3 regions of the Dysgonomonas sp. 37-18 genome follow, and region 2 is predicted to be linked to each of the others. Evidence: riboswitches for the same ligand, from Rfam matches in the RefSeq annotation. Region 2 holds a riboswitch; each other region holds the start of a gene.
The links. Region 2 has a riboswitch for cobalamin ahead of BGO84_RS13095 (TonB-dependent receptor). Riboswitches for the same ligand answer to the same signal wherever they lie in the genome.
Positions count from the first base shown of each region.

Region 1: it holds a riboswitch for cobalamin, as region 2 does, so the genes downstream of both, BGO84_RS02420 (TonB-dependent receptor) here and BGO84_RS13095 (TonB-dependent receptor) in region 2, are expected to answer to the same signal.
Region 3: it holds a riboswitch for cobalamin, as region 2 does, so the genes downstream of both, BGO84_RS12545 (threonine/serine exporter family protein) here and BGO84_RS13095 (TonB-dependent receptor) in region 2, are expected to answer to the same signal.

Region 1 is NZ_MKVC01000006.1:97,940-100,218, reverse strand. It holds gene BGO84_RS02420 (TonB-dependent receptor) at 1-1,157, opposite strand, end outside; cobalamin riboswitch at 1,250-1,432, opposite strand; gene BGO84_RS02415 (RluA family pseudouridine synthase) at 1,646-2,279, shown strand, end outside.
Region 2 is NZ_MKVC01000033.1:13,368-15,646, forward strand. It holds gene BGO84_RS13095 (TonB-dependent receptor) at 1-1,166, opposite strand, end outside; cobalamin riboswitch at 1,283-1,483, opposite strand; gene BGO84_RS13100 (PLP-dependent aminotransferase family protein) at 1,726-2,279, shown strand, end outside.
Region 3 is NZ_MKVC01000031.1:20,275-22,553, forward strand. It holds gene pflB (formate C-acetyltransferase) at 1-390, opposite strand, end outside; cobalamin riboswitch at 563-766, opposite strand; cobalamin riboswitch at 931-1,118, shown strand; gene BGO84_RS12545 (threonine/serine exporter family protein) at 1,268-2,110, shown strand; gene BGO84_RS12550 (threonine/serine exporter family protein) at 2,113-2,279, shown strand, end outside.

The DNA of each region.
Region 1 (2,279 bases), on a different contig from region 2:
TTAGTAAATTGAGCAGCCAAAGCTGTGAGTGATGAAATTCTCTTCGGCTTGTCCACATCTTCAAAATTACTATTCAACTTATTCTGAAATATATCTTCAAATAAACTTATGGATAGATATTTTAGAGGTTTGTACATCATACCTACCGATGCATAATATTCATACTGAGTGATGCGGTCTTCTTGTTTATTTTCTGCTGTATTATTGGTTATTGACAAATATTTATAATGGTTGCGACTGAATTTTAATTGCCCTTTTATACTCATTTTATCATTAACTCTATTTTTGTAATATAGTTGGGAGAACAAATCCTTGTTCCATACTCTTTCGTCATTATCGTCTCTGTAGAAAATTACAGAACCCGGCAAACCTCTTTCCGAATCATAATAATTTACTTTAAATTTCAGCTCGCCGGCTTTGCCCATATTCCCATAGAGGTTTAATTCTGTACGCCAGATATCAACATCAGAATTCCTACGCTTACGCTCTTCAGTTTGATCCGCATTTTTAAATGTGAATTTATATCTTCCATCTGCTCTTTCCCATCCTGTATTTAACGAAAGAGAGAATTTCTTATTCAGTCGGTGTGCATAATAGACAGTAGGATTGAAAAGCCCATAAGAACCAGCTTTAACTTGTATATTTCCATTATATGATTTATTCTTAAAGGCAGGGTTTGATGTTATTACCTCTAATAAGCCGGCTGATGCATATGATCGTGCTGCCTGAAATATATCATCAGACTGACCAATAGAGAGAGTTATCATAGAAACATTATCCAATGAAAAACGGCTGATATCGATCTGTCCGGATTGAACATTACTCATCGTAACACCGTCATAACTAACTGCAGTATGTTGAGCCCCCATCCCCCTTATAGAAACAGTTTTCATACCTCCAATACCTCCATAATCTTTTACTGTAACTCCCGAAAAACGGCGCACAGCATCTGATACGGACAGTATTCCTATTCGTTCAATCTCTGTATTATCAATAACTTGAAGTGGAGTTGTAGATCGTGAGACAGATGGTTTGATCTGTGCAGAAATTTCTATCTCTGACAGTTTCTTTGCATTAAGACTATCATTAATCTGAGCCTGTATATGCATACAGCCTACTACAAATAAAAATATAAGGGAGAATAAAAAAGTCCTCATCTTCACAAATTATTCAATAAAATGCTTTCGATAAGAACAAAGAAAAGACTATATAATCTTGACACTGTTTCTTAAGCTCTATTCCTCGAAAGCTGTCCGAACTATTACTTTGCAGGTCTTCTGACTTACTCCAACTTGTACAGCCTTCCCATTTTGAATAACAGTGGCTATGTTGCACAAGCTTTACAGAGCTTACAGCAGCGGGTCTGTTCAGGATTTTCACCTGATTCCCTTTTAATTCGTTAACAAACGAAACAAAGTGCTGCAAAGGTAAGGATAAATTATATTGAAAGACAAAATATAAATGTTAATTCCGCTAGCATGCTTCATGCGAAAGATATTATCCTGTGTTTTATGACTCTATGCATTAAAGTTCTCCAACCTTAAGCAGCCATGATTTAAATTAATATTTGTAAATCGACATCTAATGTTGTGTTTATCTTAAAAGAAAAACGCTTACCTTTGTTTCATATTCATATATAAATGAAATGAGGAATACAACCAGAGATAAAGTATTGCAGGAAATAAAAGTTGATCAACCGGCTCAATTGCTAGATTTCCTTGTCCAAAAAGAAGTGCGTAAAAGTCGCAACGCAGTTAAATCGCTTCTTGCACATAAACAAATCAAAGTAAACGGAAAGCTTATCACCCAATTCGATTTCGAACTGAAGGCAAAAGATAAGGTCTCTGTTATGAAATACGATCAGTCTCGAAAAGAAAAAAGATTGAAGGGATTAAAGATTGTATTTGAAGACGACGACTTAATTGTCATCGAAAAAGAAGCAGGATTTTTATCTGTAGCTACAGATAAGGAAAAGTCACGCACTGTATATAATTCTCTGAATGAATACGTAAAGAAAAAAGATAAAAAAGCACGTGTTTATGTTCTGCATCGCCTCGACAGAGAAGTTTCGGGACTAATGATCTTTGCGAAAGATATGGAGCTACAGGATATTTTCCAGAAAAACTGGGACAACCTTGTACCTAAGTATTCATACATGGCAATTGTAGAAGGACGCCCGAACCCTAAAAATGGAACTGTAACATCGTGGCTTACCGAGAACAAGAACTTTGTAATGATGTCATCCCTTATCGACAACGGAGGACTGAAATCTGTTACTC
Region 2 (2,279 bases):
TGAGCATATGCCGATGCAGAGTAAGCTGTAGCTTTATCTCCTTCAAGACGATAAGGTGATATCAGCTGATCCCAAATATATTCGATTCCTGTGTTTAATGTATTTTGTTCATCTAGGTAAAAGACACCTTTCAAATTACCCAATACACGCCGTTGGGATGTTTGAAGGATGCGATCTTCTGCATAGTAAACAATACGGTCTCCGTTCTCATCAAAATAGTCTGTGTATTCACGACTTGTATAGTCATAAAAATAATCGTATTTGTCAAATGATAAGTCAAATGTAAGGTAATCTTTATTTTGCATATTGTATTTTCCTCCTGTACTATAGGACTGATTCCTATAATAAAAGTCATACAACCGCCACTGAGGAATACCCATAGGACGATAAGTCCATTTTTCATAAAAAGAAGCACTCGTATTTAATGTGAGTTTATCAGATACCTGATACGATAAATCTTGTGAAATAGTATAATCGGTAGAGCGATTTACTGTTTTTGTAACACTGTTTTCATAGAGTTTGCCTCTATACCATTCTTGAGTTGTATTCTGCCAACCATCAGTATGACTCAAAGAAAATGAAGTATTCGAACTCCACCTTTTATGCTTTAATGCAAAAATATTACTTTGATCTAGATCTCCATATTTGCCTATGCGGGAAGTATTAGAAATACTGAGTTTATCTTTGTTCTTTTTAGTTATGAAATTTATAACACCACCGATTGCATCTGAACCATATAATGAAGAAACTGCTCCTTTTACAATCTCGATCCTCTCAATATTGTTCATATTGATACGGCTTAAATCGTTTTGCCCGCCAATGTCTCCATTTAGCCTTTTTCCGTCTATAAGAATAAGTATGTAATCATTCTTCAGACCATTGAGTTGAATATTACTCCCCATGTCACTCCGGTTAAAAGTAATAGAAGAAGACAAGCCTCCCAATACATCCTCAATATCACGCCCCGCATATTCCTTTAAAGCTCTTCCTGAAATCACTTCAGTTTGTACAGGCGCATCTTTAATGTAATGTTCAGTACCAGTACCGGTAACAACAACTTCTTTTAGAGAAACAGATTTTACAACATGCCGAGTCGTATCGGCAATTTGTGCAATTAGCAATTGACAGCAAAGAAATACTGCTGCCAATAATAAATAATACCTCATATCTTATTTTATAATTCTTTAAAAATTAATAAAATAAAACATCGAGTTTCCTGAAAATTAATAAAATAGCAATGTATACATAAAGTATCCACAACCACTCCTATCCCTGGAAGCTTGGTGTTTATTTGTCTTTTGGCAGGTCTTCTGGCTCTCCTCCGGTTAAAAGCCTTCCCATTCTAGGATAAAGAACAGTGGCATAGAATATTTAACCGATATAACACGAGGAATTACAGCTGCAGGTACAGCCCCGGATTTTCACCGAGTTCCCTTTCATCAGGATATGAAATATACTGATTACCAAATCTGGCACAAATGTAAATAAATGTTTTTAAATGAAAAAAGAAAATAATGATTGTATTTTATTCTCGGTTTAGAAATTTTAATGCTTCAAAATAACGGTTATTGAATTATTTGCTTCATTTGGGTTATATTTTCCTTTTCCAATATTAACAAATGGAATCTTTTAATTCTTTTATTTTTATATAATTTCTGCTTAAAATATAAATTGATTGGACTATATTTACCTTTCGAATTAGAAGAAGATGAATAGTCCAAAAAGATGAACTTAAAACTATTACATACCAAATTAAACAGATCTGGCGATAAGGCCATTTATATACAGATAGCTGATTTGATAATAGAATCGATTAAGAGTGGCGTACTGAAGGCTGGAGAAACAATGCCCAGTACACGGCATATGGCTACTGAATTATCAGTTAATCGCAATACAGTTGTTCTGGCATTTGATATCCTTATTAATGAGGGTTGGATTATCTCAGAGGAAAGAAAGAAAACTTATGTATCAAATAAAATACAGATATCTCAAGTTTCAAAAAAGAAGAAATCTCAAATTCAACCAAGTGAGATATTCAGAAACGATTTAATATTTTTCGATGACGGACTTCCGGATGCAGTATATACTCCGATGAAAGAATTGGCGAGAGCATATCGACGTATCTTTAGCCGCAAAGCCCATTGGCAAATCATGAATATTGCCAGCGAATTTGGTGATAATAAATTTCGTGAAACAATATCCACTATGCTTAATCAAAATAGAGGTATGCAAACATCGGTTGCTGATGTGTGCATTACACGTGGAAGTCAAATGGCATT
Region 3 (2,279 bases), on a different contig from region 2:
TGAGAATATTTCTTCTGTCCCTTTGTCGAGTTTATAACCATATTCGGCCAAACTCTGTTTCACCATACGGAGACCTCCGTTAGGGAATATTGCTCTTTTTAGCGGTTTGTCTGTTTGAACCCCTACAATTTTTTCCAGCTCTTGGTCTATATATCCGGGTCCATAAGCATCAATTTGAGAAGGTATTCGAGTCTCGGCATCATATATGCCTTTCTCTTTTTCTTCAATAAACATTGTGCTTAACTTTTCCCATAGCTTGATTGTTGCTTCAGTAGGGTTTTGTAGAAAAGATTCGTCTCCTGTGTATTCTTTATAGTTTTGGAGTATAAAATCATTTACATTGATTTCCTCTTGCCACCGTGTGCCTTTAAAGTTTTTATATGCTTCCATTTGATTATAAAATAAATTTCTAAGTACTCAATTTTCAGAGCTTACGTGGAATAGAATAAGAAATAAATACAGACGTATTTAAATAAATGTAACAGAATAAAAATAAAATAGAGAAGGCTTTTTCTATTTGAAAAAATCCCATCCTAAATCTTCAGCTTTATTCCTCGAAAGCTTCCAACTATATGGTCTTGGCAGGTCTTCTGACTTACTTTATCTTTGAGCATCCTTCCCATTCAGTGTAAGAACAGTGGATAGAGTATTGTTCAAAGTCTTTGGAGGAGCTTACAGCAGCGGGTCTGTCCAGGATTTTCACCTGATTCCCTTTTCATCATTTTCTATGGATATAGTAAATGACACCAAAACCTGTGACAAAGTTATATGTTTTTAAGCATAAAAATAAACATTTAATGCAAAAATGCTTATTGATTGAGACTCTTCTCTTTTTGTTTTCTTTTATATCTTTTTGTATAGGAAAAAATAAAAAAGATGTGCTATTTATTATTTTTTCCTATACCTTTGCCTCCCGAAAGTTCTTTATCATTATTCTTCAACCGCTAAGGTGCCTCAGATATTGAGGAGAATAGGGAATCAGGTGAAAGTCCTGAGCTGTCGCGCAACTGTAATCACCGCGAAAGTTTCTATTTAAAAATCCACTGTTTCGTGCAGAGATGGGAAGGAAAATAGAAATGGTGAAAGCCAGGATACCTGCCTTAAATCGGATTGACAATGCTTCGCGATAAAAGTGTTATGTCTAATAATTTCATTCATCCCTCTTGTCGGAGGAGATGTTATTATCCAGGTGTGTTCTTATTGCAGCATTGTGAAGTTCAAAAGAGCTTTTTACATTTATGTTTAATCGTAAAAAGTTTAGAAAGAAATGCGCGCAAACGTTCTTGATTATTCGCATGTTGATGATCGATGTGCAGATGTAGAAAACACACGTTCAGACAAAGAGTTGTCGTTGAAAGAATTTGTAGACATCATATTGGAGGTCAGTACCCTGTTGCTTGAATCGGGAGCCCACTGTGAAAGAATTAATAGGAATGTACAACGTATAGCACAGAAGACAAACTATAAAGTAGAAATGCTGATATCATTTACTGCTGTATCGGTATCAGTAACCGATATGGGTAATGAGGAAAACATAGTAACGGCCAATAAAAAGATAATACATCATGGGGTACACTTTGGAATACTCACCAATACCAGTTTGCTGACATGGGAACTTGCCGAAGATCGGATTTCTTTGCAGGAGTTGCACCAGCGTATAAAAAGGTTGAAGGATACCTCTCGTTATTCCGTTTGGCTTGTTCGCCTGTTTATTGGAATAGCTTGCGGATCGTTATGCCTACTGGCCGGAGGGAATTTAATAGATGGGGCTTTTGCTTTTGTAGCCTCTTTTGTCGGGCTTGCGGTGCGTCAGGAGATGATTAAGAGAAAGTTTAACCTGATGGTTATTGTAATCTGCTCAGCGTTTGTGACAACAACCATATCAGGATTGAATATCTTATCTGGATTTGGTTATTCGCCTCAAACATCTATTGCTACTTCTGTATTGTTTCTTATTCCGGGAGTTCCTCTGATAAATAGTATAATCGATTTGCTTGAAGGGTATATTCCTACAGGTATAGCCCGTGGAGCATTCGGCGGATTTATTCTTTTATGTATCGCTGTGGGGATGTTTATTAGTATGACAATAATAGGAATAAATAACTTTTGATTATGCTAATAGATATATTAAAAGACGCTCTTCTTAGTTTTTTTGTTGCTATAGGCTTTGCACTATTGTTCGAAACGCCAAAGAAGGGATTGTTGGTTGCCGGTTTGCTGGGAGGGCTTGGTCATGCTATTCGTTTTACGTTGTTGTATTTCGACTTTGGCTTGATCTC